Regions from separate parts of the Hydrogenophaga sp. L76 genome, predicted to be linked through region 2. Evidence: predicted binding sites of a transcription regulator. Region 2 holds the regulator's gene; each other region holds the start of a gene.
What was found. Region 2 encodes NrdR, which represses ribonucleotide reductase genes. Its sites were predicted from a motif close to CACNANATNTNGTG; they were not measured.
Positions count from the first base shown of each region.

Region 1 (4,313 bases), 2.0 Mb from region 2:
GGTGCTCGCCCGCGAGGTAGCCGTGGGTGGGGCAGATGGAGAAGGTGGGGGTGACGGTGATGTACGGCAGGCGAAAGCGCGTCAGCGCGCGTTTGACCAGTTCACCGCAGGCCGCGCCGCTGGACAGGCGCTCGCCCATGTACAGGTGCAGCACGGTGCCGCCGGTGTATTTGGATTGCAGCGCCTCCTGCCGCATCAGGGCCTCGAACGGGTCGTCGGTGAAGCCCACGGGCAGCTGCGAGGAGTTGGTGTAGTACGGCTGCTCAGCCGTGCCCGCCTGCAGGATGCCGGGCCAGCGCTTCTTGTCTTCCTTGGCGAAGCGGTAGGTGGTGCCCTCGGCCGGTGTGGCCTCCAGGTTGTAGAGGTGGCCGGTTTCCTCCTGAAAGGCCGTCATGCGCTCGCGCACATGGTCGAGCAGGCGCACGGCAAACGCATGGCCCCAGTCGCTGGTGATGTCGTGCTGGTCCGCCGTGAAGTTGCGCACCATCTCGTTGATGCCGTTCACGCCCAGCGTGCTGAAGTGGTTGCGCAAGGTGCCCAGGTAGCGCTTGGTGTAGGGAAACAGGCCCTGGTCCATCAGGCGCTGGATGAGCTTGCGCTTGGTCTCCAGGCTTTGCTTGCCCAGTTCCATGAGGCGGTCCAGCGCGGCCAGCAGGCCGGCCTCGTCGCCCGCGTGCAGATGCCCCAGGCGCGCGCAGTTCACCGTGACCACGCCCAGGCTGCCGGTCTGCTCGGCGCTGCCGAACAGGCCGTTGCCGCGCTTGAGCAGCTCGCGCAGATCGAGCTGCAGGCGGCAGCACATGGAGCGCACCATGTTCGGCTGCAGCTCCGAGTTGATGAAGTTCTGGAAGTACGGCAGGCCGTACTTGGCCGTCATGTCGAACAGGCGCCGCGCGTTCTCGCTCTCCCAGGGGAAATCGGGCGTGATGTTGTAGGTGGGGATGGGGAAGGTGAAGACGCGCCCCTTGGCGTCGCCCTCGGTCATCACCTCGATGTAGGCGCGGTTGATCAGGTCCATCTCGGCCTGCAGCTCGCCATAGCAGAACGGCATTTCCTGCCCGGCGATCACCGGCACCTGCTCGCGCAGGTCGTCGGGGCAGACCCAGTCGAAGGTGAGGTTGGTGAAGGGCGTCTGCGTGCCCCAGCGCGAGGGCACGTTGAGGTTGTAGATCAGCTCCTGGATGCACTGGCGCACCGCCGCGTAATCCATGCCGTCCTGTCGCACGTAGGGCGCCATGTAGGTGTCGAACGACGAGAAGGCCTGCGCGCCGGCCCACTCGTTCTGCAGCGTGCCCAGGAAGTTCACGATCTGCCCCACGGCCGAGGACATGTGTTTCGGCGGCCCCGACTCCACCTTGCCCGGCACGCCGTTGAGGCCTTCGTTGAGCAGGGTGCGCAGCGACCAGCCCGCGCAGTAGCCGCTGAGCATGTCGAGGTCGTGGATGTGGAGGTCGCCCTCGCGGTGCGCCTGCCCGATCTCGGGCGTGTACACGTGCGAAAGCCAGTAGTTGGCCGTGACCTTGCCCGCCACGTTCAGGATCAGCCCGCCCAGCGAATAGCCCTGGTTGGCGTTGGCGTTCACGCGCCAGTCGGCGCGCGTGAGGTACTCGTTGATCGACGATTCCACGTCCACCAGCGTCTGCTGGTCGGCGCGCAGCGTGGCGTGCTGCTCGCGGTAGACGATGTAGGCGCGCGCGGTCTGGAGGTGGTTGGCCGCGATCAGCGTCTGTTCGACCACGTCCTGGATCGGCTCGATGCCGGGCGGCGCACCCTTGAAGCGGTGGATCAGCACCTTGACCACCTGGGCGCACAACAGCGCGGCCTCGGCGCCGTCGAACTCGCCGCTGGCCTGGCCGGCCCGCGCCAGCGCGGACCGGATCTTGTCGGCATCGAAGGCCTCGCGCAGGCCCGAACGCTTGATCACCTCCCTTGGAAGACTGACCACCATCGCATCTTTCATAGCTCTCGCCTCCTGGATCAAAAACACTACCTATGGTGTTCAAGATACCCGCCAGACACCATAGGTAGTTTGATTTGACGCAAGGTCGACGCAGCTTCCAACGCCGTTTCCGGCCTTTCACCGGCTTGATCTGCGTCAACCGGGTGCGGCTGTCACGCGCGTTCTGACAGGACGGCGCTGAGCCTGAAGAATCCCGGCATGGACTTCGATCACAGCCCCCGGGCGCAGGCGCTCCAGCAGCAGCTGGAGACCTTCATGCACACCTACCTGCTGCCGCACAACGCGGCCTGGCACCAGGCGGTGCAGCAGGGGGACTACCCGCCACCCTTCCTCGAAGACCTGAAGACCCTGGCGCGCGAGGAAGGGCTGTGGAACCTGTTCCTGCCCGGGCTGCGCAAGGACGAGCCTGGCACGCGGCTGGACAACCTCGACTACGCGCCGCTGGCCGAGGCGATGGGCCAACTGCACTGGGCGGCCGAGGTGTTCAACTGCAGCGCGCCCGACACCGGCAACATGGAGCTGCTGCACCGCTTCGCCACATCGGCGCAGCGCACGCAGTGGCTCACGCCGCTGCTCGATGGAACGATCCGATCCGCCTTCGCCATGTCCGAGCCCGACGTGGCCTCGTCGGACCCGACCAACCTGCAGACCACGGTGCGGCGCGAGGGCGACGACCTCGTGCTCAACGGCCGCAAGTGGTTCATCACCGGCGTGGCGCACCCGCATTGCAGGCTGCTGATCGTGATGGCGCGCAACGCGCCCGACGACAGCGCCGCGGCCGAGACCCGGCACCGCCAGCACAGCATGGTGCTGGTGCCGCTGGACACGCCGGGCGTGGACGTGGTGCGCAACATCAGCGTGGTGCACCACCACGCGCCCGAGGGGCATGGCGAGATCGTGTTCCGCCAGGTGCGCGTGCCGGCCGACCACCTGCTCGGCGGCTGGGGCGAAGGTTTTGCGATGGCGCAGGCGCGGCTGGGACCGGGCCGCGTGCACCACTGCATGCGCACCATCGGCCAGTGCGAGCTGGCGCTGGCGCTCGCCACCGAACGCGCGCTGGAGCGCCAGACCTTCGGCAAATACCTGGCGGACTACGCCAACGTGCAGGAGTGGATCGCGCTGTCGCGCATCGAGATCGACCAGGCGCGCCTGCTGGTGCTGCGCTGCGCCTGGCTGCTTGACCACCCCGAGCAAGCCGAACCCGCCGCCGTGCGCGCGCAGGTGGCCGCGATCAAGGTGGTGGCCGCGGGCCTGCAGACCCGCGTGGTGGACCGCGCGATGCAGATCTTCGGCGCCATGGGCCTGTCGCCCGACACGCCGCTGGCGCAGTTCTGGACCTGGGGCCGCGCCCTGCACCTGCTCGACGGCCCCGACGAGGTGCACCTGCGCAGCGTGGCGCGGCACGAGCTGGAGCGGGCCCGCGCGCGCATGGGCGCGTCTTCGGCCTACTTCACGACGCCCGAGCAGATGCGCACGCCGCCACACCTGTCGGCCTGAAGGGCCCAGTTCAGGCCGCCACCGGCTCGCGCATCGCCGCCGCAGCGATGTCCAGTGAACGCAGGCGCAGCGCCGGGTCGAACACGTCGCTCACCAGCATGAACTCGTCGGCCTGGGTCGCGTTGGCGAGTTTCTGCAAACCGGCGCGCACCGTGTCCGGGCCACCGATCACCGCACAGGCCAGGAAGTCGGCGATCGCCGCACTGGCCTGGGTGTCCAGCGTTTCCATGAAACCGGCGACCGGCGCCGGCAGCTGGCCGCGTTTGCCGGTGAGGATGCCCAGCACACGCTGGTAGGTGCTGCTGGCCAGGTACTCGGCTTCGTCGTCCGTGGGTGCGGCGATCAGTGGCACGCCGACGATGGCGTAGGGCTTGTCCAGCACCGCCGAGGGCTTGAAGTTGTGGCGGTACAGGTCCAGCGCCTGCAGCAGGTAACGCGGTGCAAAGTGCGAGGCGAAGGCGTAGGGCAGACCACGCTCGGCCGCCAGCTGGGCCGAGAACAGGCTGGAGCCCAGCAGCCAGATCGGCACATGGGTGCCCGCGCCGGGCATGGCGATCAGCTTCTGGCCCGGCACCGCATCGCCCAGCAGGCGCTGCAGTTCGGCCACGTCGCGCGGGAAATCGTCTTCGGTTTCGCGCCGGTCGCGGCGCAGCGCGCGCATGGTCAGCGGGTCGGTGCCGGGCGCGCGACCCAGGCCCAGGTCAATGCGGCCGGGGTAGAGCTCGGCCAGCGTGCCAAAAGCCTCGGCCACCACCAGCGGCGCGTGGTTGGGCAGCATCACGCCGCCAGAGCCGACGCGCATGCGCTGCGTGGCGCCAGCGATGTGGCCCACCAGCACGGCCGTGGCCGAACTGGC
Region 1 is NZ_CM172807.1:2,889,018-2,893,330, forward strand. Features, by position in the region: gene AC23D4_RS13910 (ribonucleoside triphosphate reductase) at 1-1,960, opposite strand, end outside; gene AC23D4_RS13915 (acyl-CoA dehydrogenase family protein) at 2,159-3,457, shown strand; gene AC23D4_RS13920 (LLM class flavin-dependent oxidoreductase) at 3,468-4,313, opposite strand, start outside.
Region 1: a site for NrdR is predicted at 1,985-1,998, ahead of AC23D4_RS13910 (ribonucleoside triphosphate reductase). Genes of this name have one in related genera too.

Region 2 (4,313 bases):
TCCGTTCGTGACCGGCTCGGGCCCCGGGAATATCCTCCTCCCGGGCGTCGGGCAGCCCTGCTCGGCTAAACTAGGCCCCGTACGCAACTGGCGATAGGCACCCAAGGCGCAGGGCTCCCTGCCCGACCTTCGGTGCTGACGTGGCCCCCCTGCCCCCATCCGGGACCGCAGGGACAACCACTGGGAAGCGTGCCGCCTGGCTGCCAAGACAGGTGATCAGCCGTTCGCCTGGGCAGCCCCTGCCGTCGTCACCCCGCTGACGCGCGCCGGGATCCACGTTACCCAAGACTGCCAACCATGTACGACCGCAACATCCTCATCGAGCAAACCGACCCCGAGCTGTTTGCCGCCATTCAGGCCGAAAACGCGCGCCAGGAACACCACATCGAGCTGATCGCCAGCGAGAACTACGCCTCGCCCGCCGTCATGGCCGCCCAGGGCACCCAGCTCACCAACAAATACGCCGAAGGCTACCCCGGCCGTCGTTACTACGGCGGCTGCGAATACGTCGACATCGCCGAGCAACTGGCGATCGACCGCGTCAAGCAGATCTTCGGCGCCGACGCGGCCAACGTGCAGCCCCACTGCGGTGCCTCCGCCAACGAAGCCGTGTTCCTGGCTTTTCTGAAACCCGGCGACACCATCATGGGCATGAGCCTGGCCGAAGGTGGCCACCTCACCCACGGCATGGCGCTCAACATGAGCGGCAAGTGGTTCAACGTGGTCAGCTACGGCCTGGACGCCAACGAGGCGATCGACTACGAAGCCATGGAGCGCAAGGCGCGGGAAACCAAACCCAAACTCATCATCGCCGGCGCATCGGCCTACAGCCTGCGCATCGATTTCGAGCGCTTCGCAAAGATCGCCAAGGAAGTCGGCGCCATCTTCATGGTGGACATGGCCCACTACGCCGGCCTGATCGCTGCGGGCGTGTACCCCAACCCGGTGCCGTTTGCCGACGTCGTGACCTCCACCACCCACAAGAGCCTGCGCGGCCCGCGCGGCGGCATCATCCTGATGAAGGCCGAACACGAAAAGGCCATCAACAGCGCCATCTTCCCCGGCCTGCAGGGCGGCCCGCTGATGCACGTGATCGCCGCCAAGGCCGTGGCCTTCAAGGAAGCGCTGCAGCCCGACTTCAAGCTGTACCAGCAACAGGTGATCACCAACGCCCGCATCGTCGCCGAAACCCTGGTTTCGCGTGGCCTGCGCATCGTCAGCGGCCGCACCGAGAGCCACGTCATGCTGGTCGACCTGCGCGCCAAGGGCATCACCGGCAAGGAAGCCGAGGCCGTGCTGGGCAGCGCCCACATGACGATCAACAAGAATGCCATTCCCAACGACCCGGAAAAGCCCATGGTCACCAGCGGCGTGCGCATCGGCACGCCCGCCATGACCACCCGCGGCTTCAAGGACGAAGAAGCCCGCCTGACCGCCAACCTCATTGCCGACGTGCTCGACAACCCGCGCGACCCGGCCAACATCGAGGCCGTGCGCGCCAAGGTCAACGCCCTGACGGCCCGCTTCCCGGTCTACCGTTGAGCAGCCACCGCAGCAAGGTGCCATTGAAACCATGAAATGCCCTTTCTGCGGTCATCTGGAGACCCAGGTCGTCGAGACCCGGATCTCCGAAGACGCCGACTTCATCCGCCGCCGCCGCCAGTGCGGCCATTGCCAAAAGCGCTTCACCACCTATGAAAGGCCGGAAGTCAGCTTCCCGGCCGTGGTGAAGAAAGACGGCCGGCGTGTCGACTACGTGCCGGCCAAGCTGCGGGCCTCGTTCGCCCTGGCGCTGCGCAAACGCCCGGTCAGCACCGAGCAGGTCGACGCGGCCATCGAGCGCATCGAAGAAAAGTTGCTGAACCTGGGCGCCCGCGAAGTCCCGGCCACCCGGCTCGGCGAAATGGTCATGCGCGAACTCAAGAAGCTCGACAAGGTGGCCTACATCCGCTTCGCCAGCGTGTACCGCAGCTTCGAAGACATCGACGAGTTCCGGGCGCTGGTGGACGAAGTGAGGAAGTGAACGCCCCTTACTGCGGCGAATCCTCGAAAATGCTGGCTGCCGCTGGCAAAAAACGACCAACGGGTTGTGCCTTCATGGGCAGGATGTCAACACCGCCCTGACCGTCCTCGGTCGGCCCGCACTGTTGATGATGATCCGTGAAGCCTGGGTAGCCACGTCTGTTTCTCGGCAAACGGTGATACTTCCCGCCTGAAAAGCGCCATTCACCAGATGGCTGGACCCTGCGCCGGAATAGGAAACGAACCTGGAAACTGGCACATTTCCAGAAATCAACCAACTGCCTGGCATGGCCGACTCCGTCAACAACAGATTTTCACCCGGATCGAGTTGCACATTGTTGTTGGGATCGGAAAAAACGATCCACCCTTGTGACCAAAGTCCATCGGAGGTACAAGACTGTCCATCGCGTGATTTGCAGAGGGCCACCCGAGAATTCCGCTTGATGGCCTCGCTTCTGGTCAAAAGAAGCGCCGCCAAGAACCTGTTTGAATAAGCCGAAAGGCGAGTGCCATGCCCGAAACCGGACAAATCCGGAAGGGCCACGGCCAACAAAATCCCGATTATGGTCATGACAAACAGGGATTCAACCAGCGTGAATCCGTGATTTTTGTTTCTATTCATACCCTTCCCTCCAGCGCATTTTTTAGGACCCGACTTCTTTCAAACACAGGTCGTTGCACCCGCAAGCATACGGCCTGAATTCGCAAGCTGCTGCAAAAAATGGCGAATGACAGATTCCGCATTCGATTATGTAACCGTGAAACCCGAATGCACCCTGAATACCTGCGGTTCATCCCTCCGGATGGGCATGAACCGGTCAGGTCCGGGCGATCCAGGCGCCGGGATGTCATCGCTCGCGCCGGTCCTTGCCGCCTCCGGCAAAGGCACTTTGCAACGCAAAATACCGTCGAACCGGGCTTCCCGGCCGCTCATCAGCCAGGGCGCTCCCATTCGATGTCAACCGCTACGATGCAGTGGAAACATCCAAATACCATGAACGTCCTACGCACCAGCCTGCAGCGCGGCTTTACCCTGATTGAACTGATGATCACCGTCGCGATCATCGGCATCCTGGCTTCCATTGCCTTGCCCAGCTACCAGGATTACGTGCGCAAGGGCCGGCGTGCTGATGCACAGGCTTTCATGTACGAAGTGGCCTCGCGCCAACAACACTTTCTGGTGGACCGGCGCATGTATGCGAGCACATTGGTCGCATTGGGCCTGGCGGCCCCCAGCAGCGTCAGCCTGTATTACGACATCACCCTGCCCGTCGTGGTCAACAATGTTCAACCCATGGGTTTCACCCTGCAGGCGGCACCCAAAGGCGGTCAGGCCAACGACACCTGCGGTACCTTGACCCTGAATGCGCAAGGCGCCAAAAGCGCCGCCAAAGGGGGTTGCTGGTGAAATCACGGGCAGCCTTGGGCCGCGCGGCCGGCCCTCCAAAGCAAAGCGGTTTCACGCTCATTGAAGCGCTGATGGTGATTGCCATTCTCGGCATTTTCACGGCGCTCGCAGCCCCCAGCTTCAGCAACACCATCGCCACCATGCGGATCAAGTCCATTTCATTTGACCTGGTGAATGATCTGAACATCGCGCGATCGGAAGCCATCAAGCGAAATGCGGTGGTGGTATTGGCATCCGAGGGCGATGACTGGAACCAGGGGTGGCGCATCACAACCGGTGGCACCACCTTGAAGACCCGCGAGGCCCTCACGGGGTCCATTGCCATCGCATCCGATGAGACCGAGATCAGTTTCCTACGCAATGGCAGGCCCGATGTGGTTGCAGATGGCGATGACGCGACCGACTTCAGCATCACATCCAGCCTGACCGGTGTGACCGGCCGTTGCGTCAAGCTGCAGCCAACCGGATCGGCCCGCTCCGTCAAAGAGGCTTGCCCATGATGACCTCGCGCCCACGCCCTGCGGTCCAGCCCACCACGCAACGCGGCTTCCTGCTGATCGAAATCCTGGTGTCGCTGGTCATCATCGCCTTCGGCTTGCTGGCCCTGGCCGGCTTCGTCACCAAGGCCACCACCCTCGCGGTCGACACGGTCCAGCGCACACGGGCCTCCACCCTGCTCAGCGACATGGCGGGGCGCCTCATCACCAACAAACAACTGGCCGTGGCCGGCAACTATGTGGCCGCGACCCAGCCCTCCACCGGCTACGGCACGCCCAGCGCCACCAGCACGGTGTGTGCTGACGTCGGGGTGGCGGCGGTGGATCTCTGCGGCTGGCACAACCTGCTGCTGGGCACCAACGACGCCCAGACCGGCGGCAATGCT
Region 2 is NZ_CM172807.1:220,327-224,639, reverse strand. Features, by position in the region: gene AC23D4_RS01090 (lytic transglycosylase domain-containing protein) at 1-11, shown strand, start outside; gene glyA (serine hydroxymethyltransferase) at 298-1,542, shown strand; gene nrdR (transcriptional regulator NrdR) at 1,574-2,023, shown strand; gene AC23D4_RS01075 (GspH/FimT family pseudopilin) at 2,096-2,644, opposite strand; gene AC23D4_RS01070 (type IV pilin protein) at 3,017-3,430, shown strand; gene AC23D4_RS01065 (GspH/FimT family pseudopilin) at 3,427-3,930, shown strand; gene AC23D4_RS01060 (hypothetical protein) at 3,927-4,313, shown strand, end outside.

Region 3 (4,313 bases), 2.2 Mb from region 2:
GATAGATGACCACACCCACACCCACGTCCATCCTGGTCGTCGACGACGAGCCGGACCTGCGCACCCTCTACGAACTGACGTTGCTGCGCGAAGGTCATGAAGTGGTGTCCGCCCCCGACCTCACCCAGGCCCGGGAGTGGCTGGCGCAACGCCACTTTGACGTGCTGATCACCGACATGCGACTGCCCGACGGTCTGGGCCTGGAGTTGCTGCGTGAACTCAACACCGGTCTGCGCACTGAAAAGAGCATCGTCATCACCGCCTACGGCTCGGCCGAGAACGCAGTCGAAGCGCTCAAATCCGGCGCTTTCGACTACCTCACCAAACCAGTGGACCTCAAGCAGCTGCGTGCCGCGGTGACGGCCGCTCTGCAGAGCCAGCGGTACCCGTCCGCGATGCGGCCGCCCTCGGGCGAACCCATGCCGCGCAGCGCCCCGCCGCCGCCCGCCGGCGTGCAGGCCCTCGAACGCATCGTCGGCGCCTCGGGCTGCATGGTGCAGATCCGCAACCGCATTGAAAAAGTGGCGACCAGCATGGCGCCCGTGCTGATCCTGGGCGAATCGGGCACCGGCAAGGAACTGGTGGCGCGCGCGGTGCACGAATGCAGCCACCGGGCCACCGGCCCCTTCGTCGCAGTCAACTGCGGCGCGATTCCCGAAAACCTGATCGAGGCCGAGTTTTTCGGTGCCCGCAAGGGCGCCTTCACCGGCGCCACCCACGACCGCGAAGGTTACTTCCAGGCGGCCAAGGGCGGCACCCTGTTCCTCGACGAAATCGGCGACCTGCCGCTCCAGATGCAGGCCAAGCTGCTGCGCGTGATCCAGGAGCGGCGCGTGCGCCCACTCGGCGGCGTGCAGGAAGAAGCGGTGGACGTGCGCCTGGTCAGCGCCACCCACCGCGATCTGGCCGCTCTCGTCAAGAGCGGTGAGTTCCGGCAAGACCTGTTTTACCGTCTGAACGTGATCGGTCTGCGCACACCCGCCCTGCGCGAGCGGCGCGAGGACCTGTCCGAGCTGGCCCACGCCTTGTTGAAACGCATCTGCAGCGAGTCGGGCCAGCCGGTACCCGCGTTGTCCAGCACGGCGATGGCGTGGCTGCAGACCTGCGAGTTGCCGGGCAATGTGCGTGAACTGGAAAACCTGCTGCAACGTGCGTTGGCACTCAGCAGCGGTGCGGTGTTGCAGGCAGAAGATTTCGGCGATACGAGCGACATGGCGTTGCGCCCGGAGAGCCCGACAACAGTCGAAGCGTTCGCAGCATCGACACCAGTTTCGGCACCGACCGCAGGCATTCCGGCCGATCTGCAGACCTACCTGGACGAGCAGGAGCGCCAGGTTCTGCTCAAGGCGCTGAAGGAAACCGATTTCAACCGCACAGCCGCCGCGGCACGTCTGGGTCTGAACCTGCGCCAGATGCGCTACCGCATCCAGCGGCTCGGCATCACCACCCCCGCAGACGGTGACGATGAAACCTGAAGCCGGCGATCTGTCCGTGTCGCCCACCGTCTGGAATGGCGGCTGGCTGGGTGCCGCCCGCCGCTGCGCATCGCCCAATTTCGGCCCGCGTCCCGAAGGCGCACGGATCGACCTGATCGTCATCCACTCCATCAGCCTGCCGCCCGGCGTCTACGGGGGCCCGGAAGTGGAACAACTCTTCACCAACCAGCTCGACTGGGACACCCATCCCTACTTCCAGCAGATCCGTGGCATGGAAGTCTCGGCGCATTTTTTCATCCGCCGCGATGGCGAACTCGTGCAGTTTGTCGACGCCGATGCACGCGCCTGGCACGCCGGAACGTCCTGCTGGCGTGGCCGCGGCAACTGCAACGACGACTCCATCGGGATCGAGCTGGAGGGTCAGGAAGGCGAACCCTTCACCAGTGCGCAATACGACTGCCTGACCCGCTTGTGCGCCAGCCTCGGCGGGCGTTACCCGATCGCCCACGTGGCGGGCCACGAGCACATTGCCCCCGGCCGCAAGCAGGACCCAGGCAGCGGTTTCGACTGGACACGGTTACAACAAGATCTGGGTTGGGCCGATGCGTGTTTTCCCCAAGACACGCGTCCGTCTACCCGCATGACCCCCTGAGGTCCCAAGTTTCCCAAACGCTGGTGGTTTGCACAGCGCAACATGGGCGCCGCTTTCAACGACAAAACTCCCGGCAGCCCGCATCCCTGCTGCAGAAAAAATCCGACAGCAAGGCTCATTGAGCCGTCACCAGACGTTCGCTGACGTTGCAGCGGTTCGGGAGACCCCAGGCATTTTTGTCTGACGAAAGGGGTCCACCGCGTCGGTCGCAGTTTTTTCACAAACACTACCGGTAGTGGCTTGAACACCCACCACACACCAGATATAGTGTGCTCTGCGCGTTGCGGTCGCCCGATCAACTGGCTCTTGACCCTCTTGATTTTTCTGCTCAAACCCGATCAAGCCAACGGATTTGTCGCGGAACCGGCCTCCCCACCACGCTGCCATCCGACACCGCGCGCCTTGGCCGCCGCCACAAAACAAACGAAAGAGGAACCATGCTGACTGCCCAATCCCCCACATCCGCCACCGCGTCCGCGATGCCTTCCGCTGGTGCCACCAGCGCTGCCATGCCCGACAGCGCCAGCTCGGTTTTTGCCCAGTACCAGATCATCCGCCGCAACGGCGCGGTCGTGCCTTTTGAGCCAAGCAAGATCGCGGTGGCGCTGATGAAAGCCTTCCTGGCCGTGCACGGCACCCAGGGCGCGGCCTCGGCCAGCGTGCGCGAAACGGTGGACGCCCTGACGCAGAACGTGGTGCGCGCGCTGATGCGCTCGCGCCCCGCCGGCGGCACCTTCCATATTGAGGACGTGCAGGACCAGGTCGAACTCGGCCTGATGCGCAGCGGTCACCACGAAGTGGCGCGCGCCTACGTGCTGTACCGCGAACGCCGCACGCAGGAACGAGCCCATCAGGCAGAAGCGCAGAAGCCCGCCGAAGCCCTGCTGCACGTGATGGACGGCGGCCAGCGCGTGCCGCTGGACCTGAACCGCCTGCAGCACCTGATCGAAGACGCCTGCAAAGGCCTGGGCAAAGACGTCAAGGCCGACCCGATCGTCGCCGAGACCAAGCGCAACCTGTACGACGGCGTGCCGATCGAAGAGGTCTACAAGGCCTCCATCCTGGCCGCGCGCACCCTGATCGAAAAAGACCCGGACTACACCTACGCCACCGCGCGCCTGCTGCTTCACACCATCGTCAAGGAGGTGATCGGTGAAGAAGTGCCCTCCACCGAGATGGGCGCGCGCTACGCCGACTACTTCCCGCAGTTCATCAAGAAGGGTGTGCAGAACGAGCTGCTCGATGAGAAGCTGCAGCAGTTCGACCTCGCCCGTCTGGGCGCGGCGCTCAAGCCCGAGCGCGACCTGCAGTTCGACTACCTTGGCCTGCAGACCCTGTACGACCGCTACTTCCTGCACGTGCGCAAGTCCCGCATCGAGCTGCCGCAGGCTTTCTTCATGCGCGTGGCCATGGGCCTGGCGCTCAACGAGATCGACCGCGAAGCGCGCGCCATCGAGTTCTACGAGGTCCTGTCCTCGTTCGATTTCATGTCGTCCACGCCCACGCTGTTCAACAGCGGCACCCGCCGCTCGCAACTCTCCAGCTGCTACCTGACCACCGTGCCCGACGACCTCGACGGCATCTACGAGTCGATCAAGGAAAACGCGCTGCTGTCCAAGTTCGCTGGCGGCCTGGGCAACGACTGGACGCGCGTGCGGGCCATGGGCGCACACATCAAGGGCACCAACGGCGAATCGCAAGGCGTGGTGCCTTTCCTCAAGGTGGTCAACGACACCGCCGTGGCGGTGAACCAGGGCGGCAAGCGCAAAGGCGCGGTCTGCACCTACCTGGAAACCTGGCACCTGGACATCGAAGAATTCCTGGAACTGCGCAAGAACACCGGCGACGACCGCCGCCGCACCCACGACATGAACACGGCGAACTGGATTCCCGACCTGTTCATGAAGCGCGTGATGGAAAAAGGCGAGTGGAGCCTGTTCTCGCCCAACGACGTGCCCGACCTGCACGACCTGTTCGGCGCCGATTTCGAAAAGGCCTACGTCGCCTATGAAGAGAAGGCCGCCCGCGGCGAGATCAAGCCCTACCGCAAGCTGCCCGCCACCGACATGTGGCGCAAGATGCTGTCGATGCTGTTCGAGACCGGCCACCCCTGGATCACCTTCAAGGACGCCTGCAATGTGCGCAGCCCGCAGCAACATGCCGGCGTGGTGCACAGCTCCAACCTCTGCACCGAGATCACACTCAACACCAGCGACACCGAAACT
Region 3 is NZ_CM172807.1:2,412,699-2,417,011, forward strand. Features, by position in the region: gene AC23D4_RS11560 (sigma-54-dependent transcriptional regulator) at 6-1,475, shown strand; gene ampD (1,6-anhydro-N-acetylmuramyl-L-alanine amidase AmpD) at 1,465-2,088, shown strand; gene AC23D4_RS11570 (ribonucleoside-diphosphate reductase subunit alpha) at 2,526-4,313, shown strand, end outside.
Region 3: a site for NrdR is predicted at 2,345-2,358, ahead of AC23D4_RS11570 (ribonucleoside-diphosphate reductase subunit alpha). Genes of this name have one in related genera too.